DNA from 4 places in the Streptomyces sp. NPDC002055 genome. Region 2 is predicted to be linked to each of the others. Evidence: predicted binding sites of a transcription regulator. Region 2 holds the regulator's gene; each other region holds the start of a gene.

Region 1 (7,327 bases), on a different contig from region 2:
ATGCATTCCCTCCCCTTAGCCCCGTTTTCATGCTTCATATAAGCATTGAAGGGGCTTTTTATGCACGTCGGGTACATCTAACTCAATCCTTCTGTACCTGTCAAATATTCGACCGGGTCGCACAGTCGGCATCGACACCCTCTCTATGCAACGTTCAATAAGGCGACAGACCTCAATACCGAAGGCGGCCGCACTTGAGGGCCCCGCTGCTCTGTCCTCGGCAAAGACATCGGCCGCCTCCGGCCGCCTCCGCCCGGGTTCGCGCCGATGCCCCGGCGGCGTGCCGAGTGGCGTCCCGGGCCGTGCGTAGGGAGGGTGGCCGAGGGGGCTGCTTGCCCACCGGCCGCCCCGGGGCGACCGGTCTCTACCAGGAGGCACCGATGTCCGAAGTCACCGCCCCGTACCAGCCCGGCACCCCGTGCTGGATCGATCTCGTGGTCCCCGACCAGCAGGCCGCGCTGGACTTCTACAGCGAGTTGTTCGGCTGGGCCGGTGAGGTCGGCCCGGCCGAGACCGGCGGGTACGCCGTCTGCACCCTGCGCGGGAATCCGGTCGCCGGGATCATGTCCGCGCAGGCCATGGGCGACCAGCCCGCGCCGCCCCCGGTGTGGACCACCTACATCGCCTCGGCCGACGCCGACGCCACCGAGCGGGCCATCGGCTCCGGCGGCGGCAATGTCATGGTCCCCACCATGGACGTGATGGACCTGGGCCGCATGCTGGTCGCGGCCGACCCGACGGGAGCCGTCTTCGGCGTCTGGGAGCCGAAGGAGTTCTTCGGCGCGGCCGTCGTCAACGAGCCGGGCTCACTGATCTGGAACGAGCTCAACACCAGCGACGTCCAGGCGTCCACCGCCTTCCTCTCCAGCGCCCTCGGCATCGAGACCACACAGATGGAAGGCGCGGAGAGCTACTACGCGATCTCCGCCCAAGGGCGTACCGTCGGCGGGCTCCAGCCGCTGAGCGAGCAGATGCCGTCCGGCACCCCCTCGCACTGGCTCGCCTACTTCTCGGTGGAGGACGTGGACGGGACGGTGTCCAAGCTCTCCGCCGCCGGAGGCACGGTCCTCAAGGCGCCGTTCGACATGGTGGCCGGCCGGATGGCCGTCGTCGCCGACCCGCAGTCGGCGGCCTTCGCGGTCATCGCCCCGAAGCCCATGTGAGCCGTCGAAGCCCGGACGCTCCCGGAGAACGCACGTCCCGACCGATCTCCGGGAACTGCCCGAGAAAACGCCCGAGGGCGGCACCCGTGATGGGTGCCGCCCTCGGTCCGTACAGCTGTGAACAGCCGATCCGTCGAGACGGATCAGAAGTCCATGTCACCGCCCGGCATGCCGCCCGGAGCGGCCGCGGCGGCCTTCTCCGGCTTGTCGGCGATGACGGCCTCGGTGGTGAGGAAGAGCGCCGCGATGGAGGCGGCGTTCTGCAGCGCGGAGCGCGTGACCTTGGCCGGGTCGATGATGCCCTCGGCGACCAGGTCGACGTACTCGCCGGTCGCGGCGTTGAGGCCGTGACCCGGGGTCAGGTTGCGCACCTTCTCCACGACGACGCCGCCCTCGAGACCGGCGTTGACCGCGATCTGCTTCAGCGGGGCCTCGAGCGCGAGCTTGACGGCCTGCGCACCGGTGGCCTCGTCGCCCTCGAGCTCGAGCTTCTCGAACACGGAGACGGTCTGCAGCAGGGCCACGCCGCCACCGGCGACGATGCCCTCCTCGACGGCGGCCTTGGCGTTGCGCACCGCGTCCTCGATGCGGTGCTTGCGCTCCTTGAGCTCGACCTCGGTCGCGGCACCGGCCTTGATGACGGCCACGCCGCCGGCCAGCTTCGCCAGGCGCTCCTGGAGCTTCTCGCGGTCGTAGTCCGAGTCCGAGTTCTCGATCTCGGCACGGATCTGGTTCACGCGGCCCTGGACCTGCTCGCTGTCACCGGCACCGTCGACGATGGTGGTCTCGTCCTTGGTGATGACGACCTTGCGGGCGCGGCCCAGCAGGTCGAGACCGGCGTTCTCCAGCTTGAGGCCGACCTCCTCGGAGATGACGGTGCCACCGGTGAGGATGGCGATGTCGCCGAGCATGGCCTTGCGGCGGTCACCGAAGCCCGGGGCCTTGACGGCGACGGACTTGAAGGTGCCACGGATCTTGTTGACGACCAGGGTGGACAGCGCCTCGCCCTCGACGTCCTCCGCGATGATCAGCAGCGGCTTGCCGGACTGCATGACCTTCTCCAGCAGCGGAAGGAGGTCCTTCACCGCGGAGATCTTGGAGTTGACGATCAGGATGTACGGGTCGTCGAGCGACGCCTCCATACGCTCCATGTCGGTGGCGAAGTAGGCGGAGATGTAGCCCTTGTCGAAGCGCATGCCCTCGGTGAGCTCGAGCTCGAGCCCGAAGGTCTGCGACTCCTCGACGGTGATGACGCCTTCCTTGCCGACCTTGTCCATCGCCTCGGCGATGAGCTCGCCGATCTGGGTGTCGGCGGCGGAGATGGAGGCGGTCGAAGCGATCTGCTCCTTGGTCTCCACGTCCTTGGCCTGCTCGAGCAGCTGGGCGGAGACGGCCTCGACGGCCTTCTCGATGCCGCGCTTGAGGGCCATCGGGTTGGCGCCCGCGGCAACGTTGCGGAGGCCCTCGCGGACCAGCGCCTGGGCGAGGACGGTCGCGGTCGTCGTGCCGTCACCGGCGACGTCGTCCGTCTTCTTCGCGACCTCCTTGACCAGCTCGGCGCCGATCTTCTCGTACGCGTCCTCGAGCTCGATCTCCTTGGCGATGGAAACACCATCGTTGGTGATCGTGGGGGCGCCCCACTTCTTCTCGAGGACGACGTTCCGGCCCTTGGGGCCGAGGGTCACCTTGACGGCGTCGGCGAGCTGGTTCATCCCGCGCTCGAGGCCGCGCCGCGCTTCCTCGTCGAACGCGATGATCTTGGCCATGTGAAGTGGTCCTCCCGGACGTCGGGGGTCCCTGGCACAGGGTGCAAGGGGCGGATTGCTCCGGACCGCGCTGGCGCCCGCGACGGACGACCTGCACACCTGGTGGTTTCCTTGTCCCACCCGGCCTGCGGGCCTCACCGACCCGGTCCTTCTGTCACTCTCAACGTCAGAGTGCTAACGCCAATGATTAGCACTCGACCCCCTCGAGTGCAAGCGCCCCCGAAGGGGATCCTTGAGGGGTGGTGGTCGGGTGACGGGTGGGCGCAAGCGCCCGCAGGGCTTCGATGAGGGGTGGCGGTCGGGCGACGGGTGGGAGCAAGCGCCCCAGAGGGCTCAATAGGGCATGGCGGTCTGGCGGACGCCAAACAGAAGCGGGCCCGCTCCCCGGGGGGAAGCGGGCCCTGCGCTGCAGTCAGTCGGCGCGTATCAGCCGGCTACACGGACCATGTCCGCCTGCGGCCCCTTCTGGCCCTGCGAGATCTCGAACTCGACCCGCTGGCCCTCCTCGAGGGTGCGGTAGCCGTCCATCTGAATCGCGCTGTAGTGCACGAAGACGTCCGCACCACCGTCGACCGCGATGAAGCCGTAGCCCTTCTCCGCGTTGAACCACTTGACGGTGCCCTGAGCCATCCCTAACTCCCCTATTACTGGCCCTTGCACAGGACCGCACTCCGCGGACCCGGGTCAGACCTCACCTCCCGACAGGTAGGAGGTGTGCGCCGTAACGCGTCGACCGCGGCTGAATGTATCCGCACAGATGCCCTCTGCAACAGGTCAAACGGACGAGAATTCTGAGCGGGGCCGCAGGGAGCTATCCCCTGAATCACCGTGAAGTCAGGACAAGTTGGGTCAGACAAACGGGCATCAACGCGACAAATCGCGCGCACACTTCGGGCACATCTTGTCGCGTTCTCATATGCGTTCGGCAGAGCTGCCGGTGGGGGATCGCTCAACTGTACCGCGATCAACCACACAGAATGGCCCCCTCCGTTTCTCTTACGGAAGGGGCCATTCCTATTTACGCAAGGTTCCTGCGTTTATGGTTCAGCAGCCGCCGGCGACCGCCGGAATGATCGATACACCCGCGCCGTCCGGCGTGGCCGTCTCCAGGCCCTCGCTGAAACGCACGTCGTCGTCATTCACATAGACATTCACGAATCGACGCAGCTTGCCGGTGTCGTCGAGCACCCGGGCACCGATGCCCTGGTGGTTCTTCTCCAGGTCCGCGAGCACCTCGCCGAGAGTCGCGCCCTCGGCGGGCACCTCGGCCCGGCCACCGGTGTACGTACGCAGGATCGTGGGGATTCGAACGTTGACGCTCATGCGAGGCCTGCCTCTCGGAACGAGTCAAGGGTGGGGCGGATGGTCGCGGACGGGCCCGTCGTCGGAGCCACGGCGTCCAGGGTCTTGAGGCCGTCACCGGTGTTCAGCACCACGGTCTCCTCGGCCGGGTCGATCCGCCCGGCCTCGATCAGCTTCCGCAGCACGCCCACCGTCACACCGCCCGCGGTCTCCGCGAAGATGCCCTCGGTGCGCGCCAGCAGCTTGATCGCGTCGACGACCTGCTCGTCGTTCACGTCCTCCACGGCGCCGCCGGTGCGGCGGCAGATGTCGAGCACGTACGGGCCGTCGGCCGGGTTGCCGATGGCGAGCGACTTGGCGATCGTGTCCGGCTTCACCGGGCGGACCACGTCGTGGCCGTCCTTGAAGGCCCGGGAGACCGGGGAGCAGCCCTCGGCCTGGGCGCCGAAGATCTTGTACGGCTTGTCCTCCACCAGACCGATGGCGATGAGCTCCTTCAGCGCCTTGTCGATCTTGGTGAGCTGGGAGCCGGAGGCGATCGGGATCACGATGTTGTCCGGGATCCGCCAGCCGAGCTGCTCGCAGATCTCGTACGCCAGCGTCTTCGAGCCCTCGCCGTAGTACGGGCGCAGGTTGACGTTGACGAAGCCCCAGCCCTCGCCGATCGGGTCGCCGATCAGCTCGCTGCAGAAGCGGTTGACGTCGTCGTACGTGCCCTCGATGCCGACCAGGTCGCCGCCGTAGACCGCGGCCATGACGACCTTGCCCGCCTCCAGGTCGTGCGGGATGAACACGCACGACCGGAAACCGGAGCGGGCCGCCGCGGCGCCGACGGCGCCGGCCAGGTTGCCGGTGGAGGAGCAGGACAGCGTGGTGAAGCCGAAGGTGCGGGCCGCCTCCACCGCGATGGCGACCACCCGGTCCTTGAAGGAGTGCGTCGGGTTGCCCGAGTCGTCCTTCACGTGCAGGCCGCCGGTGACGCCCAGCTCACGGGCGAGGTTGTCGGCCCGGACCAGCTTGGTGAAGCCCGGGTTCAGATTCGGCTTGTCGGCGACGTCGGCGGGGACCGGCAGCAGCGGCGCGTAGCGCCAGATGTTGTCCGGACCGGCCTCGATGCGCTTCCGCAGGCCCTCGGGGTCGCCGCTCGGCAGGTCGTACGCGACCTCGAGCGGCCCGAAACACACCTCGCACGCGAAGATCGGGCCGAGGGCGAAACGCTCACCGCACTCGCGGCAGGACAGCGCGGTGGCGGGGCCGAGAGCGACGGGGGTGGAACCGGAGGTGGCGTCCTGGGAATCCGCGGACGAAGTGGCGGTAGCAGCTTGCACAGCCATGGAGGCGAGGCCCTTTCTCCTCATCTTCCTCGCGACGTACTTCGCCACGAGACGGAATTGGCACCTTCCCGAGCCGGGAGCCTCGCGTCTTGAGACGAGACCGGCCGGAGGGTTGCCGGGGCTTCAACGGGCCGTTCCCTCTGCCCCTCTGGATGAGCGGTATGGCGCCGGGCGGGGCCCGGTGCGTTTGTCCGCGGCAGGCCACCCCGACATGAAGTGGACTCCCGCGTTGTTCAAGACTGTAACCGACGGCCCCCACAGTTGAGATAGTCGTCCGAACCGCGAGACGGATCACAGCGGGCCACCGCCCCGGTCACCCGCGGGCCGCCCCGCGACCACACCAGGGAGACGAAAACACGTGCTGGAAGAGGTGGAGCGCTGGCTGGAGCACCGCTCCTGGTCGGCCGCCGACCGGCCGCTGAGCCGGCTCCTCGCCGCGAAGCAGGCGGCAGGCCCGTCCGGAACGGTCAGCGTGGTGCTCCCCGCCCTCGACGAGGAGGCCACGATCGGGCCGATCGTCGAGACCGTCCGGCGCGAGCTGATGAGCCCGGAGGTCCCGCTCGTCGACGAGCTGATCGTGATCGACTCCGGCTCCGCCGACCGCACCGCCGCGGTCGCCGCCGCCGCCGGAGCCCGCGTCGTCCACCGCGACACGGTGCTGCCCCGGCTGCCCGCCCTGCCCGGCAAGGGCGAGGTGCTGTGGCGCTCGCTGCTGGTCACCCGCGGCGAGATCGTCTGCTTCGTCGACGCCGACCTGCGCGACTTCTCCGCCCGCTTCGTCTCCGGCATCGTCGGGCCGCTGCTCACCGACCCGGGCCTGCACCTGGTCAAGGCCATGTACGACCGGCCGCTCGGCGACACCGGCGACCGCGGCGGCCGGGTCACCGAACTCGTCGCCCGCCCCCTGCTCAACCTGCACTGGCCGCGGCTCGCCGGCTTCGTGCAGCCCCTCGGCGGGGAGTACGCGGCCCGCCGCTCCCTGCTGGAGCGGCTGCCCTTCCCCGTCGGCTACGGGATCGAGCTGGGCATGCTGGTGGACGCGCTGGACCTCGCCGGGCTCGACGCGCTGGCCCAGGTCGACGTCGGCGTGCGGCGCCACCGCCACCAGGACGGGCAGGCGCTCGGCCGGATGGCCGCCACGATCTACCGGACGGCCCAGGCCCGGCTGGCCCGCGGCCACCTCGTACGGCCCGTGCTCACCCAGTTCGACCGGGGTGCGGAGGGCGGGTTCACGCCGTCCGTGCACGAGGTGGCGGCCGAGGAACGCCCGCCGGTGATCACCGTTCCGGAGTACCGGGAGGTGCGCGCCCGGGAGGCCGCGGGGCGGGGGCGGGTGGCCTGACCGGCGCGGGGGCGGGTGGCCTGACCGGCGCGGCTCCCCGGGTCCGCGCCCCCGCGGGCCCCGGGCGCTCCGCGGGTGCGCCGGAGCACCCCGGACGGGCGCGGCCGGCGAGCGCTCCGTACCGGCGCCGCGACGCTCCGTACCGGCCTCCGGTGGCCCCTCCGGGTGACAAACCGCCCCTGTCCGCACGTTTGAGCGGATCTTTCGCGGGCTAGGCTCGCGACATGGTCGCAGAGCAGGCTGCCGAGGTACTCGTCGCGTCCAACCGCGGCCCCGTCGCGTACACCCTCGCCGAGGACGGCTCCCTGACCGCCAAGCGCGGCGGCGGCGGGCTGGTCTCGGGGCTGAGCGCGATCGGATCCGAAACCGACGCCCTCTGGGTCTGCGCCGCCCTCGGCGACGGCGACCGCGAGGCCGTGC
Region 2 (7,327 bases):
ACCGGCCGCGGCGGCGGCCTTGCGCAGCCCCGCGGTCAGGTAGTGGATCTGCGGGTACGCGGCGGGGGCGTACGGGCCGTGCTCCCGGATGAACCGGTTGACCAGGCCGCGGGCCGGGCGCCCGGAGAAGGCCCGGGTGAGCGCGGTGCCGGGGAACACCGGGTCGGTGACGGCCCTCTTGTGCAGCTCGTTGGCGCCGGACTCGGGGCAGACCAGGAACGCCGTGCCGAGCTGGGCGGCGGTGGCGCCGGCGGCCAGCACGGCCGCGATCTGCGCTCCGCGCATCAGCCCGCCGGCGGCGATGACCGGCACCTGGACGGCCTCGCGGACCTGGGCGATGAGGGTCAGCAGGCCGACGCCGTGCCCGGGGCCGTCGGTGTACGGGTCGTCGTGGTGGGTGCCCTGGTGCCCGCCGGCCTCGATGCCCTGGACGCAGACGGCGTCCGCGCCCGACCACTGGGCGGCCTGGGCCTCGGCGGGGCTGGTGACGGTCGCCACGGTGAGGGTTCCGGCCTTGGCGAAGGCGTCGAACACGGCCCGGGAGGGGCAGCCGAAGGTGAAGGAGACGACCGGGACCGGGTTGTCGAGGAGGATCGCGACCTTGGCCTCGTAGGCGTCGTCGGTGGTGCCGTCCGTGTCGCCGAGCGGGGTCTCGTACCAGGTGGCCTCGCCCGCGAGCTGTTCGCGGTAGACGTCGACGGCCGCCGCGTCGGCGACGGAGGGCTGCGGCATGAACAGGTTGACGCCGAAGGGGCGGCCGGTCAGGCCGCGCAGCGCCTTGATCTCCTCGTACATGGCCTCCGGCGTCTTGTAGCCGGCGGCCAGGAAGCCGAGGCCGCCCGCGTCGGACACGGCGGCCGCGAGCTCGGGGCGGGACGCGCCACCGGCCATGGGGGCCTGCACGATCGGGTACCGGGAGAGATCGGTGAGCGCGGAGGGCATGCCCACATGGTGTCACGCCCGCCGGGCCCGGCACGGACGGACCCCGGAGCCGGTGTCCGGCGCGCGCCGCCGGCCGGAAGGACGGCCGGGGACGCGGGTGTTGCCCGCCGAGGCGGCCGGGGCGTCCGGGCCCGGTGGTCGGAACCACCGGGCCGGCGTGGCCTCAGCGGCCGTTGAAGGCGTCCTTCAGCCGGGAGAACAGCCCCTGCTGTCCGGGCTGGAAGTGGCCGGAGGGCCGCTCCTCGCCGCGCAGCTTGGCGAGCTGCCGCAGCAGGTCCTCCTGCTGCGGGTCGAGCTTGGACGGCGTCAGCACCTCGACGTGCACGATCAGATCGCCGCGCCCGCCGCCCCGCAGGTGGGTGATGCCGCGCTGGTGCAGCGGGATCGACTGGCCGGACTGGGTGCCGGGCCGGATGTCGACCTCCTCCAGCCCGTCGAGCGTCTCCAGCGGGCACTTGGTGCCCAGCGCCGCCGCCGTCATCGGAATGGTGACGGTGCAGTGCAGGTCGTCGCCGCGCCGCTGGAAGACCGGGTGCGGCAGCTCGTGGATCTCGACGTAGAGGTCGCCGGCGGGCCCGCCGCCGGGGCCGACCTCGCCCTCGCCCGCGAGCTGGATCCGGGTGCCGTTGTCCACACCGGCCGGGATCTTGACGGTGAGGCTGCGCCGCGAGCGGATGCGTCCGTCGCCCGCGCACTCCTGGCAGGGGGTCGGCACGACGGTGCCGAAGCCCTGACACTGCGGACACGGCCGCGAGGTCATGACCTGGCCCAGGAAGGACCGCGTCACCTGCGACACCTCGCCGCGGCCGCGGCACATGTCACAGGTCTGCGCCGAGGTGCCCGGCGCCGCGCCCTCGCCGGTGCACGTGGTGCACACGATCGCGGTGTCGACCTGAATGTCCTTGGTGGTGCCGAAGGCCGACTCGTCCAGCTCGACGTCGAGCCGGATCATCGCGTCCTGGCCGCGCCGGGTGCGGGACCGCGGCCCGCGCTGCGAGGCGGTGCCGAAGAACGCGTCCATGATGTCGGAGAAGTTGCCGAAGCCCGCGCCGCCGAAGCCGCCCGCGCCACCGCCTCCGCCGGCCTGCGAGAGCGGGTCCCCGCCGAGGTCGTAGACCTGCTTCTTCTGCGGGTCCGAGAGCACCTCGTAAGCGGCGTTGATCTCCTTGAACCGCTCCTGGGTCTTCGGGTCGGGATTGACGTCCGGGTGCAGTTCCCGAGCCAGGCGCCGGAACGCCTTCTTGATCTCGTCCTGCCCTGCGTCGCGGCGCACGCCCAGTACGGCGTAGTAGTCCGTGGCCACTTTTACGACTCCGCCAGGATCTGTCCGACGTAACGTGCCACTGCGCGTACCGCTCCCATCGTTCCGGGGTAGTCCATGCGGGTCGGTCCGACCACGCCGAGTTTGGCGACTGCCTCGTCGCCCGAACCGTAGCCGACCGCGACGACCGATGTGGACGTCAGCCCCTCGTGGGCATTCTCATGCCCGATTCGTACGGTCATGCCGGAGTCCTTGGCCTCGCCGAGCAGCTTGAGGAGCACCACCTGCTCCTCGAGAGCCTCCAGCACCGGCCGGATGGTCAGCGGGAAGTCGTGTCCGAAGCGGGTCAGATTGGCGGTACCGCCGATCATCAGCCGCTCCTCGGTCTCCTCGACCAGCGTCTCCAGGAGAGTCGCCAGGACGGCGGAGACCGTGCCCCGGTCCTCCGTCTCGAAGGACTCCGGAAGATCCTGCACCAACTGCGGCACATCCGCGAACCGGCGGCCCACCACGCGGCTGTTGAGCCGGGCCCGGAGGTCCGCCATGGAGGTCTCGCCGAACGGCGCGGGGCAGTCCACCAGGCGCTGCTCGACCCGTCCGGTGTCCGTGATCAGCACCAGCATGATCCGGGCCGGAGCGAGGGAGAGCAGTTCCACATGCCGGACGGTCGACCGCGTCAGCGACGGGTACTGGACCACCGCGACCTGCCGGGTCAGCTGCGCGAGCAGCCGGACCGTGCGGCCCACGACGTCGTCCAGGTCGACCGCGCCGTCCAGGAAGTTCTGGATGGCCCGGCGCTCCGGCGACGACAGCGGCTTCACGCCGGCCAGCCGGTCCACGAAGAGCCGGTAGCCCTTGTCGGTCGGGATGCGGCCCGCGCTGGTGTGCGGCTGGGCGATGTAGCCCTCGTCCTCCAGCACCGCCATGTCGTTGCGCACGGTGGCCGGGGACACGCCGAGGCCGTGCCGCTCGGTGAGCGCCTTGGAACCGACCGGCTCCTCGGTGCCCACGTAGTCCTGGACGATGGCGCGCAGCACTTCGAGTCTGCGTTCACTGAGCATGCGCACACCTCCAGTGGTGGTTCCGTGGGCCTCTGCCTGGCACTCGCTGCATCTGAGTGCCAGCTTCCCCCGCCTCAGTGTACGGCGGGGTGGTGTGAACAGGGCAAGGGCCGTCACCGCCGGTGTTGGCCGGACGGCGGGCCACGGTACCGCTCCGCCGTAGCCTCGTCGCATGGATCACACAGCGGAAGAGCCGCGTTGGGAGTTGCTCGCGCCGGGGGTCGAACGGCGCAGACTGCCCGTCTGGGACATGACCGCCGGGGTGGTGCACGGCCCGGACGCGGTGCTGATGGTGGAGGCCGGTTCGAGTCTGCTCGAAGGCGCGGAACTGGCCCGCCAGGCGGCGGGGTCGGCGGGCCGGAGGGTGACACATCTCGCACTCACCCACCCGCACTTCGACCATGTGCTCGGGATGGACGCCTTTCCCGGGGCGGAGGTGTACGCCGCCGTCGGCATGGACCGGCTGCTGTCCTCGCCCCGGGAGCGGGAGGCCCTGCGCGACGACGCGGTGCGGCAGGGGGTGGAGCCCGGCGCCGCCGCGGAGGCCGCGGAGCGGCTGACGGCGCCGCACCACCTGATCAGCGGTGAGATGACGATTCGGCTCGGCGGCGGCCGGGAGGCGGTGCTGGTGAACGCCGGCCCCGGCCACACGGCCCACGACCTGGCGGTGCTGGTGCCGGGCACCGGCGGGGCCCCGAGCGTGGTGTTCTGCGGCGACCTGGTGGAGGAGTCGGGCGAACCGCAGGCCGGGCCGGACGCCGTACCGGCTCAGTGGCCCGCGGCCCTGGACCGGCTGCTGGACCTGGGCGGTGAGGACGCGCTGTACGTCCCCGGCCACGGCGCGGTGGTGAATGCCCGTTTCGTCCGGGAGCAGCGGGACCAGCTGGCGGCCCGTTTCGGCGTGTCGTAGTCACGACCAGCCGTTTCTTCCTACTGTCGGGCGATGCGCAGCAGAGAGTACGGGCCGGACCTCACCCCGCCGTGGAAGAAGCAGCAGCCCGCCCCCGAGGTGCCGGCCGAGCCCGGTCTGGTGGTCGAGGAGGTGTCGACCGGCTTCTGCGGCGCGGTGATCCGCTGTGAGAAGACGGCGGAGGGACCGACGGTCACGCTGGAGGACCGGTTCGGCAAGCACCGGGTCTTCCCGATGGTGCCGCGCGGCTTCCTGGAAGAGGGGCGCGTCGTCACCCTGGTGCGCCCGTCGCACACGGCGCCCGCCCGCACCGGCCGGACCGCCTCCGGCTCGGTCGCCGTACCCGGAGCGCGGGCCCGGGTCGCACGCGCCGGGCGCATCTATGTCGAGGGGCGGCACGACGCGGAGCTCGTGGAGCGGGTCTGGGGCGACGACCTGCGGATCGAGGGCGTGGTCGTGGAGTATCTGGAGGGGGTCGACGACCTTCCGGCGGTGGTCCGGGACTTCTCCCCCGGTCCGGACGCCCGGCTCGGGGTCCTCGTCGACCATCTGGTGCCCGGCTCCAAGGAGTCGCGGATCGCCGAACAGGTCACCGACGCGCACACCCTGGTCGTGGGACACCCCTACATCGACATCTGGGAGGCGGTGAAGCCCGCATCGGTGGGCATCCCCGGCTGGCCGTCGGTCCCGCGCGGGCAGGACTGGAAGACCGGGGTGTGCCGGGCGCTGGGCTGGCCGGAGAACACCGGGGCGGCCTGGCGGGAGCGCGTCCTCGCCTCCGTGAACAGCTACAAGGACCTGGAGCCGGCGCTGCTGGGCCGGGTCGAGGAGCTGATCGACTTCGTCACCGCGCCCTGAGGGGTGCTTGCCCTCTGCCCGCCCGGCGCGAGTGCTTGCCCTCTGCCCGCCCGGGGCGCGCGGCGGGAGCAAGCGCCCCTGAGCGGTCAGAGGTCGGTGGGGCGCGCGGCCCCCGGGGAGCCGGCCGGCCCGGTGAACCCGGCGGCGCCCCCGGGACCCGCCGGTTCCGCCCAGCCGGGGGCGCCGGGCGGGCCGGACGGTCCGCCGGGGCCCGGCCCGGGGTCCCGCTCGTCCGGGGCGCCCGTGACCCGGGTGCCGGGGTGCAGCAGCGAGCAGACGAAGGCGACGGCCAGGGCGCCCGCCATGCAGGCGAAGACGACCTGGTTGGCCTCGGCGAAGTCCATCCGGACGGTGCCCATGGCCTCGCGCAGGGAGCGCGCGACGGGGCCGTCTCCGGTCGGCTGCCGGTCGTCGGCGTTCCCGGTGATGGACTCCGCGATGTTCCGGGCGATGTCCCGGGACTCGCTCTCCGGCACGCCCCGGGCCTCGAAGCTCTCCACCACCCGGTCGGTCATCACATGGGTCAGCACCGTGCCGAAGATCGCGAGCCCCACGCTGGCGGCGAAGTTGCGCACGGTCTGGGTGATGCCGGTGACCTCGCCGTACGACGCGTCGATGGCCCGGTTGACGGCGTCGGTGGAGGCCGGGGCGAGCAGGAATCCGATGCCGGCGCCCGCGAGGGCGACATAGGGCCACTGGTCGTGCACCGAGAGGTCGGTCATCTTGTGGGCCCACAGGGCGAATCCGACCGCACCGACGGCGGTGCCCAGCCGCATGGCCGGTTTCGCGCCCTGCTTGTCGAGGATCCGGCCGCCCCACTGGGAGGCGATCGCGAAGCCCACGAAGAAGTACAGCAGGTAGAGCGCGGCCTGGTTCGGGGACTCGCTGAGCGAGATCTGTGCGTAGACGGAGGCGAAGAAGAACACCGGGACGAACGCCATCATGGCGAAGAACAGCACCGCGGCGTCGGCGGCGAAGGCCCGGTCGGCGAAGACCTTCAGCTGGATCAGCGGGTGCCGGGTGCGCAGCTCGAAGCGGACGAACAGCGCCAGGACGGCCAGGCCGCCCACGATGCACAGCCAGGTGGCGGCGCTGCCCCAGCCCCAGGCGGACGCCTGCTGGAGCCCCAGCACGCTCAGCCCCATCCCGACGACCACCAGGACGGCTCCGGGCCAGTCCAGGGGTTCGGAGCGGGGTTCGTTGCGGATCCGGGCCAGGAAGGTGAGGACGAGGGCGACGATCGCGACCGGCACGTTGACCCAGAAGATCGCCCGCCAGGTCCAGGAGGTCAGCCAGCCGCCGAGCAGCGGGCCGACGGCGGTGAGCGCGCCGGAGAGCCCGAAGAACAGCGCCAGCGCGCGGCCCCGCCGCTCCACCGGGAACACCGCCACGACCACGGCGAGCGCGGCCGGGAACATCAGCGCGGCACCGATGCCCTGGGTGGCCCGGAAGACCACCAGCCAGGCCAGCGCCCCGTCCCCGTCGGGCACCGCGCCGCAGAGGGCGGAGGAGACGACGAAGACGACGGTGCCGATCACCACGACCCGTTTGTGGCCGAGGAGGTCGGCCAGCCGGCCGCCGAGGGCGAAGAACGCGGCGAGGGCGAGCAGATAGGCGTTGACGACCCACTGCATGCCCGAGGAGGAGAGGTTGAGCTCCTGGATGATGCTGGGCGCGGCGATGGACACGATGGTCTGGCCGATGAAGGTCATCGACACCGCGAAGAGCATCGCCGCCAGGGCGACGCCCTCCCGCGGGGCTTCCGCCGCCGCCCCGCCGCGGGACGGTGAGGGCGGCTCGGAGGAACCTCGGGAACCCCGCATGTCACTCGCATCACAGGATTCTCCGTGGCCTCAGGTATCACTGCATCCGCGCGGGGCCCGGTCGGCGGACCGGTGCCGTCCGGGGGTCGCCCGGCCGTCCGTGCGCGGGGCGCGGCACGGGCGCCACGGAGTCGTGCCCGGCCCGGGTGCGATCCGTTGCTCCACCCGGACCGTCGGCGGCACGGGCCCGGGCCGTGGATCGGTCCTCGTCCTGCGGCCCGACCGCCCGGCCTCCTCGGCTCAGTCGACCAGGTCCCGGACGACGGCGTCGGCCAGCAGCCGGCCGCGCAGGGTGAGCACCGCCCGGCCCGCCGCGTACGGCTCCGCTTGGAGCAGGCCGTCGGCGAGGGCGCGGGCGGCGGCGCGCGTGCCCGCCGGTGCCAGCAGACCGAGCGGACAGCCGTCGCGCAGCCGCAGCTCCAGCAGGATCCGCTCGACCCGCCGGTCCTCGTCGGCCAGGATCTCCCGCCCG
Region 3 (7,327 bases), on a different contig from region 2:
GGCCGGCCTCGACGGCCCCTTCACCGTGGCCACGGACGCCCGGCGCAAGGAGGTCTACTGGGCCCGGTACGCCGATCCCCGCACCCGGGAGACCGAACCCGCCGTCGACCGGCCCGCCGACATCGCCGAGCAGATCGCCGGGGACCCGGCCGTCGGCGCGGGCGCGCTGCTCTACCCCGAGGTGTTCACCCGCGTGCCCGCGGGGATGCCCGAGTACCAGTCCGCGGCCGCGCTGGCCGCGCTCGCCGCCGAACGGCTCGCCTCCGGCGCGGACTTCCTCCCGGACCGGCCGCTCTACCTGCGCCGCCCGGACGCCCAGGTGCCCGCCAACTACAAGGTGGTCACCCCGCAGTGACCGAAGCGACCGACCCGACCGCGGAAGCCCCCGGCGCCGTGACCCTGCGCGAGATGCGCTGGTGGGACGTCGAGCCGGTGCTGGAACTCGAACGCGAACTCTTCCCCGACGACGCCTGGTCGCGGGGGCTGTTCTGGTCCGAACTCGCGCACGCCCGCGGGCCGTCCGCCACCCGCCGCTATGTGGTCGCCGAGGAGAACGGCCGGGTCGTCGGCTACGGCGGGCTGTCCGCCGTCGACGGCACCGGTGACATCCAGACCATCGCCGCCGCGCGCGAACACTGGGGCACGGGCCTCGGCGCCCGTCTCCTCACCGACCTGCTCTCCGGCGCCACCGCCTTCGAGTGCCACGAGGTGCTGCTGGAGGTGCGGGTCGACAACGCCCGGGCCCAGCGGCTCTACGAGCGCTTCGGCTTCGAGCCCATCGGCCTGCGCCGCGGCTACTACCAGCCGGGCAATGTGGACGCCCTGGTCATGCGCCGCTCCCAGACGGCCGACGGCGCCGCCGCCGTCCCCGACCTCGCCGCGCACGACGCCCGTCACGCGCACGACGCGGCCGCGGCGGTGGCCGCGCCCGCCGCCCACGACACCGCCCCCACCGCTGACGGCCCCACCCCAGACGGCCCCGCCGCAGACGACCCTGCCGCACACGAACAAGGAACGACCCACGATGGCTGACGAGCCGCTTGTCCTCGGAATCGAGACCTCCTGCGACGAGACCGGCGTCGGCATCGTCCGCGGGCACACCCTGCTCGCCGACGCCGTCGCGTCCAGCGTCGACGAGCACGCCCGCTTCGGCGGCGTCGTGCCGGAGGTCGCCAGCCGGGCCCACCTGGAGGCCATGGTTCCGACCATCCGGCGCGCGCTGAAGGACGCCGGGGTGGCGGCGAGCGACCTCGACGGCATCGCGGTCACCGCCGGACCCGGCCTCGCGGGCGCGCTGCTGGTGGGGGTCTCGGCGGCCAAGGCGTACGCCTACGCCCTCGGCAAGCCGCTCTACGGCGTCAACCACCTCGCCTCGCACATCTGCGTCGACCAGCTGGAACACGGGCCGCTGCCGGAGCCGACGATGGCGCTCCTGGTGTCCGGCGGCCACTCCTCGCTGCTGCTGGCCCCGGACATCACCGGCGACGTCCGTCCGCTCGGCTCGACCATCGACGACGCGGCGGGCGAGGCGTTCGACAAGGTGGCCCGGGTGCTGAACCTCGGCTTCCCCGGCGGCCCGGTCATCGACCGGTACGCGCGCGAGGGCGACCCGGCGGCGATCAACTTCCCCCGCGGGCTCACCGGCCCCCGGGACGCGGCCTACGACTTCTCCTTCTCCGGCCTCAAGACCGCCGTCGCCCGCTGGATCGAGGCGAAGCGCGCCGCGGGCGAGGAGGTGCCGGTGGCGGACGTCTCGGCGTCCTTCCAGGAGGCCGTGGTCGACGTGCTGACCCGCAAGGCGGTGCGGGCCTGCAAGGACAACGGCGTCGACCACCTGATGATCGGCGGCGGGGTGGCGGCCAACTCGCGGCTGCGCGCCCTGGCCGAACGCCGCTGCGAGGACGCCGGGATCGTGCTGCGGGTGCCGCGGCCGAAGCTGTGCACGGACAACGGGGCGATGGTCGCGGCGCTCGGCGCGGAGATGGTGGCGCGCGGGCGGGCGGCGTCGGCCTGGGACCTGTCCGCGGACTCCTCGCTCCCGGTGACGGAGCCCCATGTGCCCGCCGGGAACCACGACCACGACCACCCGCACGACGGCCACGACGGCAACAGCCACGGGCACGGGCACGACCACGACCACTTCCACGAGCTGAGCAAGGACAACCTGTACTCATGACGGTGCACGCATGACGGTCGCGCTGATGTGGGAGGCCCGGGCCGCCGAGGGCCGCGGCCCGGAACTGCTGGCGTGGGCCCGCGCCCAGGAGCTCGCCGGTCCGCCGCTGCGGCGCGAGACCTTCGGCGCCCCCGGCGACCGGGTCCTGGTCATCACCTGGTGGGATGCCCCGTACGAGGCGGACCTCCCCGAACTCGGCTCCCCCGCGCAGGACCTGCTGCACCGGCCGGTCCACCGCTGGCGGTTCGAGGCCCTCGACCACGAACCGCCGGCGCAGGCCCCCGGATAGCCGCCGAGCCGCGAATCGTCCCCCGGCGCTCGGGGGGCCTTGCCCGGTGAGCGCGAATGCCCCTCAGCCTCGCGCCGGCCGCCCGATCAGCATCGTCGGCGCTCCGGCCGCGCGGGTGAGGAACACCGTGGCCGCGTTCGGCCCCTGCGGTTTGACCTTCCGGCGCAGCTCCTCCGGCTCGACGGCCGAACCGCGCTTCTTCACCGTCAGCTTCCCCACCTCGCGCTCCCGCAGCAGCGCCTTCAGCTTCTTGAGGTTGAAGGGCAGCGCGTCGGTGATCTCGTACGCGGTGGCCCACGGGGTCGGGTGGAGTCCGTCCGCCGTCACATAGGCGATGGTCGGATCGATCAGCCGCCCGTCCACCCCGGCCGCCGCGTCCGCCACCAGATGGGCGCGGATCACCGCCCCGTCCGGTTCGTACAGCCAGCGCCCGACCGGACCCGGCGCCGGGTCCGGCAGCCCGGCTCCGGTGAGGGTGTGCGGGCCCGGGAGCAGCGTGGCGCGCCGGGCGCCCGGCGCGGTGCCGAACCAGAACACCGCCTCCTTCACCTCGCCGCCGTCCGAGATCCACTCGGCCTCCGCGTCGTCGGGCACCGCGTCGTGCGGGACACCCGGGGCGATCTTCAGGGCGGCGTACGGGGCGCTGCGGGCGGCACCGACCGCCCAGGACAGCGGCGGGGAGTAGGCCTCCGGGTCGAAGATCCGTCCCCGGCCGCCCCGCCGGGCCGGGTCGGCGAAGACCGCGTCGTACCCGGAGGTGTCCACCTCCGTGACGTCCGCGCAGCGCACCTCGATCCGGTCCGCGAGGCCCAGCGCCTCGGCGTTGGCCCGGGCCACCGCGCAGGTCAGCGGGTCCCGGTCGACGGCGAGGACCTCCACGCCCGCCCGCGCGAGGGCGATGGCGTCGCCCCCGATGCCGCAGCAGAGGTCGGCCAGCCGCCGGACGCCGAGCGCCGCGAACCGCTCGGCCCGGTACCGGGCGACGGAGGTGCGGGTGGCCTGCTCCACGCCGTTGGGGGTGAAGAACATGACGGCCGCGTCCTCGGCGCCGAACTTCGCCGCCGCCCGCTGCCGCAGCCGGGCCTGCCCCAGCGCCGCGGACACCAGGTCGGCGGGGTGGTCGCGGCGCAGCCGGGTCGCGGTCGCCAGTTCCTGGGCGGGGTCGTAGTCGCGCAGGTCGGCGAGGAGCGCCCGGCCCTCGTCGGTGAGCAGGGCGGCGAAGGAGTCGAGGGCGTTCACTGGTCAATTGTGGGCCAAGCGGGGGACCGTCCGGGCACCACGGTCTGTCGCGCCGCCGCGGGGCCGACTCCCTGGCAGGATGCGGCGCCATGCAACTAGTACGACAAAATGAAAAAAACACTCATGAGCGTCGATTCCGGTCCACCACCTGTGCCGCGGTCCTGCTCCTGATCGGTGTGGTCGGCGGAGCCTGCGCACAGCCTCCCGATCGCACCGCACCGCTGCCCGGACCCGACCCCGGACCGGGACGGTCGGCCCCGGGCGCCGGACCCGCCGCCGCACACGGTCCCCAAGCCGCCGCACACGGCCCCGAAGCAGCCTCGCGCGGCACGGGACACCCCGGCCCGCCGCCCTCCGCCGACCGCCGTCCGGTCCCGCGCACCGCCGGGCGCCCGGCCCCCGCGGCGGCCCCGGGCCTCCCCCGTGACCTGGCGATCTACGCCGAGAGCAGGCTGAACGCCCGGTCCGTCCGGCTGCGCGCCGCCCAGCGCTGGGGCCTGCTCCGCCCGCCGGTCGCCGCGCCCGCCCCGCCCGTCCGCAAGGCGCGGCCGGCCACGCCGCGCTCCCTGTCGATGGGGTCCGGCCTGCCCCCGGTGTTCACCCGCGTGCCCACCTCCGACCGCGTCGTCTTCCTCACCATCGACGACGGCGGCCACAAGGACCCGGAGCTGCTCCGGATGCTGCGCGAACTGGACGTGCCGGTGAGCGCCTTCCTCAGCGACTACGTCGTGCGCGACGACTACGGCTACTTCCGGAAGCTCCAGCGGCTCGGCGTCTCCCTGCACAACCACACGCTCACCCACCCCGACCTGACGGAGCTGTCCTTCGAGGACCAGTACAGGGAGATCTGCCGCCAGCAGCGGAACCTGGAACGGGAGTTCGGCGTACGGCCGCGGCTGTTCCGCCCGCCGTACGGCAACTACGACCGGGAGACGCTGCTCGCCGCCAAGTCCTGCGGCGTCCGCAGCGTGCCGCTCTGGACGCAGGAGGCGTTCGCCGACCGCATCGACTTCGCCGACACCCGGGGCCGGCTGCACCCGGGCGACATCATCCTCACGCACTTCCGCGGCCGCGGGGAATGGGGCGGGACCATGGCCGACATGGTCCGCGAAGTGCTGCGCACCGCCACCGCACAGGGCTTCGCGGTGGCCAGGCTGGAGGACTACATCTGAGGGGCGCGGCGGCGGGCCGCGGCGCGAACGCCGGCCGGACGCCGGGGTGCGCCGCCCCGTCCTGACACTCCGGCTCCGCGCCTGGGAAACCGAACGCCCGGTACTGCGCCGGGCCAGGCGGCCGAGAGCCGCCCCCACCGCTCTGACCAGCAACAAGCAGGCCGGCAGAAGGCCGGGCCGGCGAGAGAGGACCCCGCTGGGCCCGTCTGTGCGCGTGGGGCACCCGGAGGTTCGTTGGCACTCTAGTTGACTGAGTGCTAACGCCGTCATAGTCTCAGCTTTGGCACTCTCCACTACGGAGTGCCAGCTACACAGCGACGGGCAGGTCCGGCACCCGCGACGACGGATCTACCAGGTCGCCACCTCAGACAGTTAACCCCGTGAGCTCTCCGAAGGGGGAGGTCGGATCGTGACGACCGCCAGCACCAAGGTTGCCATCAAGCCGCTCGAGGACCGCATTGTGGTCCAGCCGCTGGACGCCGAGCAGACCACGGCTTCCGGCCTGGTCATTCCGGACACTGCCAAGGAGAAGCCCCAGGAGGGCGTCGTCCTGGCCGTGGGCCCGGGCCGCTTCGAGGACGGCAAGCGCCTTCCGCTCGACGTGTCCGTAGGCGACGTCGTGCTGTACAGCAAGTACGGCGGCACCGAGGTGAAGTACAGCGGCGAGGAGTACCTCGTCCTCTCGGCTCGCGATGTTCTCGCGATCGTCGAGAAGTAATTCACCCACTGTTTTTTGATCTGCGCCCCGGAACCCGTGTCTGAACAACCGGGCGTCCGGGGCGCAGTTCGTTGAGAGGACGAACGCAACCATGGCGAAGATCCTGAAGTTCGACGAGGACGCCCGTCGCGCCCTCGAGCGTGGCGTCAACAAGCTTGCCGACACCGTGAAGGTGACGATCGGCCCCAAGGGCCGCAACGTCGTCATCGACAAGAAGTTCGGCGCGCCGACCATCACCAACGACGGTGTGACCATCGCCCGCGAGGTCGAGGTCGAGGACCCGTACGAGAACCTCGGCGCCCAGCTCGTCAAGGAGGTGGCGACCAAGACCAACGACATCGCGGGTGACGGCACCACCACCGCGACCGTGCTGGCCCAGGCGCTGGTCCGCGAGGGCCTGCGCAACGTCGCCGCCGGCGCCTCCCCGGCCGCCCTGAAGAAGGGCATCGACGCCGCGGTCAAGGCCGTCTCGGACGACCTGCTCGCCATCGCGCGCCCGATCGACGAGAAGTCCGACATCGCGGCCGTCGCCGGTCTGTCCGCCCAGGACAAGCAGGTCGGCGAGCTCATCGCCGAGGCGATGGACAAGGTCGGCAAGGACGGTGTCATCACCGTCGAGGAGTCCAACACCTTCGGCCTGGAGCTCGACTTCACCGAGGGCATGGCCTTCGACAAGGGCTACCTGTCCCCGTACTTCGTCACCGACCAGGAGCGTATGGAGGCCGTCCTCGACGACCCGTACATCCTGATCCACCAGGGCAAGATCTCCTCGATCCAGGACCTGCTGCCGCTGCTGGAGAAGGTCATCCAGGCCGGCGGCTCCAAGCCGATGCTGATCATCGCCGAGGACGTCGACGGCGAGGCGCTCTCCACCCTCGTGGTCAACAAGATCCGCGGCACCTTCAACGCCGTCGCGGTGAAGGCCCCGGGCTTCGGCGACCGCCGCAAGGCCATGCTGGGCGACATCGCCACCCTCACCGGCGGCACCGTCGTCGCCGAGGAGGTCGGCCTCAAGCTCGACCAGGTCGGCCTGGACGTGCTCGGCTCCGCCCGCCGCGTGACCATCACCAAGGACGACACCACGATCGTCGACGGTGCCGGCAAGGCGGAGGACGTGCAGGGCCGCGTCTCCCAGATCAAGGCCGAGATCGACGCCACCGACTCCGACTGGGACCGCGAGAAGCTCCAGGAGCGCCTCGCGAAGCTCGCCGGCGGCGTCTGCGTCATCAAGGTCGGCGCCGCGACCGAGGTCGAGCTCAAGGAGAAGAAGCACCGTCTGGAGGACGCCATCTCCGCGACCCGCGCCGCGGTCGAGGAGGGCATCGTCTCCGGTGGTGGCTCCGCTCTGGTCCACGCCGCCAAGGTGCTCGAGGGCAGCCTGGGCAAGGAGGGCGACGAGGCCACCGGTGTCGCCGTCGTCCGCCGCGCCGTCGTCGAGCCGCTGCGCTGGATCGCGGAGAACGCCGGCCTCGAGGGCTACGTCATCACCTCCAAGGTGGCCGAGCTCGAGAAGGGCCACGGCTTCAACGCCGCGACCGGCGAGTACGGCGACCTGGTGAAGGCCGGCGTCATCGACCCGGTCAAGGTCACCCGCTCCGCGCTGGAGAACGCCGCTTCCATCGCCTCCCTGCTCCTCACCACCGAGACGCTCGTGGTCGAGAAGAAGGAAGAGGAAGAGGGCGACGCCGGCCACGGCCACGGCCACGCGCACTGACCTCGCGAGGTACCACGAA
Region 4 (7,327 bases), on a different contig from region 2:
GCAGCCCGCCCACCGCGTCGAAGAGCACGGTCCGCAGGCGTGAGACATTCGCGGCGAAGACCTTGAACACTTCCTCGTGGGACACGCCCTCGCCCGTCTCCGCCCCCGCGTCCAGGTCGGTGACCAGCGTCATCGAGGTGTAGCAGAGGCCCAGCTCGCGGGCGAGCACCGCTTCCGGGTGGCCGGTCATCCCGACCACCGACCAGCCCTGCGCCGCATGCCACTGCGACTCCGCCCGGGTCGAGAAGCGCGGCCCCTCGATCACGACCAGCGTTCCGCCGTCCACCGGCTCCCAGTCCCGTCCGCGGGCGGCGGCCACGGCCGCCTTCCGGCCCACGGGGCAGTAGGGGTCGGCGAAGCCGAGATGCAGCACGTTCGGCACCTGCGCGGCCCGGGGCTCCACCCCCGCGGGCGCGGAACCGGCCGTCGCCGGCAGCGGCTCACCGTCGTAGAAGGTCTGGGTGCGGGTCTTGGTGCGGTCCACCAGCTGGTCGGGGACGAGCAGCGTGCCCGGGCCGTACTCCGCCCGCAGGCCGCCCACCGCGCACGGCCCCAGCACCTGGCGCACGCCGACCGAGCGCAGCGCCCAGAGGTTGGCGCGGTAGTTGATGCGGTGCGGCGGCAAGTGGTGCTTGCGGCCGTGCCGCGGCAGGAAGGCCACCCGGCGTCCGGCGACCTCGCCGAGGAACAGCGAGTCACTCGGCGGCCCGTAGGGAGTGTCCACCGTGATCTCGGTCACATCATCGAGGAAGGAGTAGAACCCCGATCCGCCGATGACGCCTATCTCTGCTTGCGCGCTGACTGTCTCGACCATGGGATCACCCTATGGGGCCCCGGCCGGTTGTCACGGGCATGCATCGGACCCCGTCGCCTGGATCAGGCCACGGGGTCCGCTGAGTTTGTCGTCCGCGCCGCCGGGTCGGGCCGGGCAGGGCCGCGGAGGTGTGCCGTCAGGCGGCGGAGGAGCTGCTCGCGCCGCCACCGGTCCCGCTGCTCGTCTTCGCCGACGAGGAGGAGGACGAGGAGGTCGAGGAAGAGCCGGCCGAGGACGAGGAGTCCGACGACGAGCTGTCGCTCTTGGCCGGGGCGGACGACGACTTCGTCGTGCTGCTCGACGACGAGCCGCGGCTGTCCGTCCGGTAGAAGCCGGAGCCCTTGAAGACGACGCCGACCGCCGAGAACACCTTGCGCAGGCGTCCTTCGCAGTTCGGGCACTCCGTGAGCGCCTCGTCGGTGAACTTCTGCACCGCTTCGAGGCCTTCACCGCACTGGGTGCACTGGTACTGATAGGTCGGCACTTGCTCCTCCTGGCACTCTCACTCGATGAGTGCTAACGACGGTCAATAGTGCAGCATTCCGCGGGATCAGTCCACTGCGACCGGCCTCACGGTGACCGAGCCCACGCTCCGCGGCACCCGATTCACACGCGTGCGCCGGCTTCCCGCACCCGTGCGTCGGCCTCCCGCACGCGGGCTTCGGCGTCCCCCGCACGCGTGGCCGGGCCCCGCACGCGTGCGCCGGCTTCTCGCACCCGTGCTCCGGCCACCCACGCGCGCTCTCCCACGCCCGCCCTCACACGCGCGCTCTCACAACGCGCGCCCTCACACGCGTGCGTCCGCCTCCGCGCCGTCCCGGTCGCCGGAGTCCCAGCTCTTGGTCGCGGAGCCGGCGACGACGCCACGGCCTCCCGCGGACGCCGCCGCGTCCCGGCTCGGCACCAGCCGTCCGCGCAGCGCCACCAGGGTCAGCAGCGCCAGAGACGTACCGATCAGGGGGACGGTGAACGCCGCACTCGGGCCGAACCGGTCCGCCAGCTGTCCGGCCGCGGTCACCGCCGCCGCCTGCCCCAGGGCGACCGCCCCGGTCAGCCAGGTGAACGCCTCGGTGCGGGCGGTCGCCGGAACCAGCGTCTCCACCAGCGTGTATCCGGTGATCAGCGCCGGAGCGATGCAGAGGCCCACCAGCAGGCCGAGGGCGCCGAGCAGCAGCGGCGAGTGCACCGTCCACAGGACCGAACAGGCCGGGGCCAGTGCCGCGTACGCCGTCAGCAGGCGCCGCCGCGCGGACGCCCGCCAGGCGATGGCCCCGCAGGCCGCACCGGCGAGCATGTTGCCGGCCGCGAAGACGCCGTACAGCGGGCCGTTCAGCCCCGGCTCCCCGATGTCCTGGGTGAAGGCGGTCAGGGCCACCTGCATGCCGCCGAACACCGAACCGATGCCCAGGAAGGCCGCCGCCAGCACGCGGACGCCCGGCACGGCCAGGGCCGAGGTGCGCGGCGCCCGCTCGCCGTCGGCCCCGGGCCGGGACACGGGGGGTGCGGTGCGGCGCTGGGCCGCGAAGAGCAGCCCGCCCGCCAGGGTCAGGGCGGCCTCGGCGACCAGGCCGGCCGCCGGATGCACCCCGGCGCACAGCGCGGTCGCCAGGACCGGGCCGATCACGAAGGTGAGCTCGTCGGTGACCGACTCGAAGGCGGCCGCGGTGGACATCAGCGGGTGGCCGTCGAGCTTCGCCGCCCAGCGCGCCCGGACCATGGGGCCCACCTGCGGTACGGAGGCGCCGGTCGGTACCGCGGCGGCGAACAGCGTCCAGAGGGGCGCCTGGCCGAGCGCGAGCGCCGTCAGCAGCCCGGCGGCCACCACGTGCACCAGCACACCGGGCACCAGGACCCGGCTCTGGCCGAAGCGGTCCGCGAGCTTGCCGCCCTGCGGAGCGAACAGGGCCATCGAGACGCCGGTGACCGCCGCGACGGCGCCCGCGACGCCGTACGAGCCGGTCGTGTGCTCGACGAGCAGGACGATGCTGATGGTCAGCATCGCGAAGGGCTGGCGGGCGGTGAAGCCCGGGAGCAGGAACGTCCAGGCACCGGGGGTGCGCAGCAGCTGCCGGTAGCCGGGACGGGAAGTGGTGACCGCGGATGCCACGGCCGTGCCTTTCCGCTGCCTGGTAGCGCACGCCCGACGAGACCGGCCCCTGAAGTGGCGATCTCTCAGTACGGTGCGCCGAGAGCTGTCCTCTCGCGCATGTTCCGCGGTAGATACCGGGTCCGCACCGAGGTGGCTGAAGGGACCGCGGCCGCCATGCGGTCGCGCCAGCTCTGCATCAGGCAGAGTGGGTCGTCATTTGTGCGTCCTTGATTGTACAGGGCGGACCGGGGCCCCTCCTGTGATCCATGCGGCACCTGTGGCAGCTGGCCTGTGAAGGAGCGGCCGACTGGCCTGTGAAGGAGCGGCCGACGCCCTCCCCCGTGCCGGAGCGGGAGTACGGGCCGGCCGGCTTGCCGCCCTCAGCGCGGCCCGTCCGGGCGCAGCCAGCTCGCCAGCTTGCCGCCCTCGGCCACGGCCCGGAGCCGGTTCTCGGTGGCGTCCCGCACCGGATCCGTGGCCACCACCAGCAGCTCGTCGCCGCGCCGCAGCACCGTGGTCGGCGCCGGGACGAAGCTCTTCTCCTCCCGCACGACCAGGGTCACCGCCGACCCGGCCGGGAGGCGCAGTTCGCCGACCTCCACGCCGTGCATCTTCGACTCCTGCGGGACCGTGACCGACAGCAGATGGCCGCGGAGCTTCTCCAGCGGCGCCGATTCGATGCCCAGGTCCGTCGTCGGCTCCCCGGCGCTCAGCCGCAGCCGCAGCCACTGGGCGACCCAGGGCAGGGTCGGCCCCTGCACCAGGGTGTAGACGATCACCAGCATGAAGACGATGTTGAAGATCCGCCGGCTGTCGCCCACCTCGTAGACCATCGGGATCGTCGCCAGCACGATGGGCACGGCCCCGCGCAGGCCCGCCCAGGACAGCAGCAGCCGCTCCGCCCACGAGGTACGGAACGGCGCCGTGCTCACCAGCACCGACACCGGCCGCGCCACCACCGTCAGGACCAGGCCCACCACCACCGCGGGCACGATGTCGTCCCCCAGCTCGTGCGGGGTGACGAGCAGGCCGAGTAGGACGAACATGCCGATCTGGGCCAGCCAGCCGAGCCCCTCCGCGAAGCCGCGGGTGGCCGGCCAGTGCGGCAGCTTGGCGTTGCCCAGGATCAGGGCGGCCACGTACACCGCGAGGAAGCCGCTGCCGTGCGCCAGCGCGCCGCCCGCGTAGGCGACGACCGCGATCGCCATCACCGCGATCGGGTACAGGCCCGAGGCGGGCAGCGCGACCCGGCGCATTATGTAGGCCCCGAGGAAGCCGACCGTGATGCCCATCGCCGCGCCGATCGCCAGCTCCAGGGCGATCTTGCCGAGCAGCAGGTACCAGCTGTCGATCGGCCCGGTCGAGGAGAAGGCGACGACCAGGATCACCACGGGGGCGTCGTTGAAGCCCGATTCGGCCTCCAGGACGCCCGTCAGCCGGGACGGCAGCGGCACCCTCCGCAGGACGGAGAAGACCGCCGCGGCGTCCGTGGACGACACCACCGCGCCGATGATCAGCGCCTGCCGCCACTCCAGCCCCACCAGGTAGTGCGCCGCGGCCGCGGTGATGCCGACGCTCACCGCGACGCCGACCGTGGACAGCACGGCGGCGATCGGCAGGGCCGGTTTGATCTCCCGCCACTTCGTGCCCAGACCACCCTCGGCCAGAATCACCACAAGGGCGGCGTAGCCGATCAACTGCGTCAATCCGGCGTCGTCGAAGGTGACTCCGATGCCGTCCTGCCCTATCGCGACGCCGATGCCGAGGTAGATGAGCAGGCTGGGGAGCCCGCTGCGCGAGGAGACCCGGACCGCCGCCACCGCGATGAGGAGGACGAGCGAACAGACCAGCAGGAGTTCATTGAGGTGGTGAACAGTCAGGGGCCGAACCCTTTCTTGCGTTATCGGCGGGAAAGTCCCTTCCTGCCGATCAGTACTTCATTGCCTTACCTAATATTTTACCGGTTCTTGACGCGGGCCCGCCGGGAAGCGGTCGCGATCTCTGCCGATCCTGCCGAACGGGCCCCCGCGAACGGCCCGGACGCCGCGCGGCGGAGGACGAGTCGCGCCGGACGCCGGACCGCCGATCCGGGACGGCGTCGATCCGGGGCGGCGTCGATCCGGGGCGGCGTCGATCCGGGGCGGGCGCCGATCCGGAACCGCGCCGAACCGCATCGATCGCGCCACACCGGAACCGCATCGATCGCGCCACACCGGAACGGCACCGGACCCTCCCGGCGCCCTTGCCGGCACCGACCTTGACTCCGCGTAGGGGCCGTCCGGGCACTGCGCCTAAGGTTGCTCCTGCATTCCCAGGACCACCCTGCCCCTCTAAGGACAGCGATGCCCGCCAACAAGACCGGCCCTTCAGGCAAGAGGAAGGGCCGACGCGCCCGGCTTCTCGTGTTCGCAGTCGTGCTGCTCCTCGTGGCGGGCTTCGGCTACGGCACGTACTGGAGCCTCAGCACCGTGCGCGCCTCCTTCCCGGAGACCACGGGTTCCGTCAAACTCGACGGCCTCTCGGGGCCGGTCCAGGTGAAGCGTGACGGCCACGGCATACCCCAGGTCTACGCCGACACGGAGGAGGACCTCTTCCGGGCGCAGGGATTCGTCCAGGCGCAGGACCGCTTCTGGGAGATGGACGTCCGTCGGCACATGACCGCCGGACGGCTGTCCGAGATGTTCGGCAAGGGGCAGGTCGAGACCGACGCCTTCCTGCGGACCATGGGATGGCGCAAGGTCGCGCAGCAGGAGTACGACCACAAGCTGTCGCCGCAGACCAAGAAGAACCTGCGGTCCTACTCCGCCGGTGTCAACGCCTACTTGAAGGACCACAAGGGCTCCGACCTGTCCGTGGAGTACGCGGCGCTCGGCTTCACCACGGACTACACGCCCCAGAAGTGGACCCCGGTCGACTCGGTGGCCTGGCTCAAGGCCATGGCCTGGGACCTGCGCGGCAACATGCAGGACGAGATCGACCGTGCGCTGATGACCAGCCGCCTCACGCCGCAGCAGATAGAGGAGCTGTACCCGCAGTACCCGTACGACCGGAACCAGCCGATCGTCGGCGGCGGCGCGGTGAACCGGGCGACCAAGGAGTTCGACCCCGAGGCGACCGCCCCGCGGAACGCCGCGGCCGGCACCGCCGGGGCGGAGGCCGCCCGCGGTGCCCGGACCCAGCTGTCGTCGCTGTCCAGGAACCTCAAGGACGTCCCGGCGCTGCTCGGCCCGAGCGGTGACGGCATCGGCTCCAACTCCTGGGTGGTCTCCGGCAAGCACACCGCCACCGGCAAGCCGCTGCTGGCCAATGATCCGCACCTCGCGCCGCAGATGCCCTCGCTCTGGTACCAGATGGGTCTGCACTGCCGGAACGTCAGCGCCTCCTGCCGCTACGACGTCTCGGGCTACACCTTCTCGGGCATGCCGGGCGTCGTCATCGGCCACAACAAGGACATCGCCTGGGGCTTCACCAACCTGGGCGCCGACGTCTCCGACCTCTACCTGGAGAAGGTCACCAGCGACGGCTACCTCTCCGACGGCCGGCGCCGGCCGTTCAAGGTCCGCCGCGAGACCATCAAGGTCGCGAACGGACCGGACCGGGAGATAACGGTCCGCTCGACCGGCAACGGGCCCATCGTCTCCGACCGGAACGAGGAGCTGGGCAAGGTCGGCCGGCAGGCGCCGGTCCGGGACGCCGCACCGGACCGGGGCAGCGGCTACGCCGTCTCCCTGCGCTGGACCGCCCTGGAGCCGGGCCGCACGATGGACGCGGTCTTCGAGCTCAACGCCGCGAAGGACTTCGACGGCTTCCGCGCCGCGGCCCGCGACTTCGCCGTCCCCTCGCAGAACCTGATCTACGCCGACACCCGGGGCCACATCGGCTACCAGGCGCCGGGCCGGATCCCGGTCCGCGGCAAGGGGAACGGCCGCTACCCCGCCCCCGGCTGGGACTCCGACTACCGCTGGACCGGATACGTCCCGCAGTCCGCGATGCCCTGGGAGAAGGACCCGAAGCGCGGCTACGTCGTCACCGCCAACCAGGCGGTGGTCGACGGCCGGAAGTACCCGTACCTGCTCACCGAGGACTGGGGCTACGGCGCCCGCAGCCAGCGGATCAACGACCTCATCCAGTCGAAGATCAAGGACAGCGGGAAGATCTCGACGGACGACATGCAGACCATCCAGCAGGACAGCAACAGCGAGATCGCCGAGCTGCTGACCCCGCTGCTGCTCAAGATCGACGTCAAGGACCCGTACGTCCGGGAGGCGCAGAAGCTCCTCGAGGGCTGGGACTACACCCAGGACCCGGACTCGGCGGCGGCCGCCTACTTCAACGCCGTCTGGCGGAACACCCTCAAGCTGGCGTTCGGCAACAAACTGCCGAAGGAGCTCCGCGTCGAGGGCCAGTGCCTGCGGGTCCGCCCC

What was found. Region 2 encodes HrcA, which represses chaperone genes, less so after heat shock. Its sites were predicted from a motif close to TTNGCACTCNGNNNNNCNGAGTGCNAA; they were not measured.
Region 1: the regulator HrcA is predicted to act here: its motif matches at 3,117-3,143, upstream of groL (chaperonin GroEL).
Region 3: the regulator HrcA is predicted to act here: its motif matches at 5,111-5,137, upstream of groES (co-chaperone GroES).
Region 4: the regulator HrcA is predicted to act here: its motif matches at 1,308-1,334, upstream of ABT112_RS05805 (FmdB family zinc ribbon protein).

What each region holds. Positions count from the first base shown of each region.
Region 1 is NZ_JBEOXS010000071.1:5,687-13,013, reverse strand. It holds gene ABT112_RS30100 (VOC family protein) at 381-1,163, shown strand; gene groL (chaperonin GroEL) at 1,307-2,929, opposite strand; gene ABT112_RS30090 (cold-shock protein) at 3,356-3,559, opposite strand; gene ABT112_RS30085 (MoaD/ThiS family protein) at 3,974-4,252, opposite strand; gene thrC (threonine synthase) at 4,249-5,565, opposite strand; SAM riboswitch class I at 5,583-5,724, opposite strand; gene ABT112_RS30075 (glucosyl-3-phosphoglycerate synthase) at 5,924-6,907, shown strand; gene ABT112_RS30070 (alpha,alpha-trehalose-phosphate synthase (UDP-forming)) at 7,132-7,327, shown strand, end outside.
Region 2 is NZ_JBEOXS010000087.1:4,525-11,851, forward strand. It holds gene ABT112_RS32245 (nitronate monooxygenase) at 1-942, opposite strand, end outside; gene dnaJ (molecular chaperone DnaJ) at 1,106-2,245, opposite strand; gene hrcA (heat-inducible transcriptional repressor HrcA) at 2,248-3,264, opposite strand; gene ABT112_RS32260 (MBL fold metallo-hydrolase) at 3,437-4,174, shown strand; gene ABT112_RS32265 (DUF3097 domain-containing protein) at 4,208-5,032, shown strand; gene ABT112_RS32270 (MFS transporter) at 5,119-6,762, opposite strand; gene hemW (radical SAM family heme chaperone HemW) at 7,096-7,327, opposite strand, start outside.
Region 3 is NZ_JBEOXS010000029.1:88,610-95,936, forward strand. It holds gene tsaB (tRNA (adenosine(37)-N6)-threonylcarbamoyltransferase complex dimerization subunit type 1 TsaB) at 1-355, shown strand, start outside; gene rimI (ribosomal protein S18-alanine N-acetyltransferase) at 409-1,032, shown strand; gene tsaD (tRNA (adenosine(37)-N6)-threonylcarbamoyltransferase complex transferase subunit TsaD) at 1,025-2,176, shown strand; gene ABT112_RS19685 (hypothetical protein) at 2,187-2,465, shown strand; gene ABT112_RS19690 (THUMP-like domain-containing protein) at 2,529-3,704, opposite strand; gene ABT112_RS19695 (polysaccharide deacetylase family protein) at 3,794-4,876, shown strand; gene groES (co-chaperone GroES) at 5,286-5,594, shown strand; gene groL (chaperonin GroEL) at 5,686-7,308, shown strand.
Region 4 is NZ_JBEOXS010000007.1:52,404-59,730, forward strand. It holds gene ABT112_RS05800 (S-methyl-5'-thioadenosine phosphorylase) at 1-814, opposite strand, end outside; gene ABT112_RS05805 (FmdB family zinc ribbon protein) at 951-1,298, opposite strand; gene ABT112_RS05810 (MFS transporter) at 1,602-2,921, opposite strand; gene ABT112_RS05815 (potassium/proton antiporter) at 3,284-4,783, opposite strand; gene ABT112_RS05820 (penicillin acylase family protein) at 5,246-7,327, shown strand, end outside.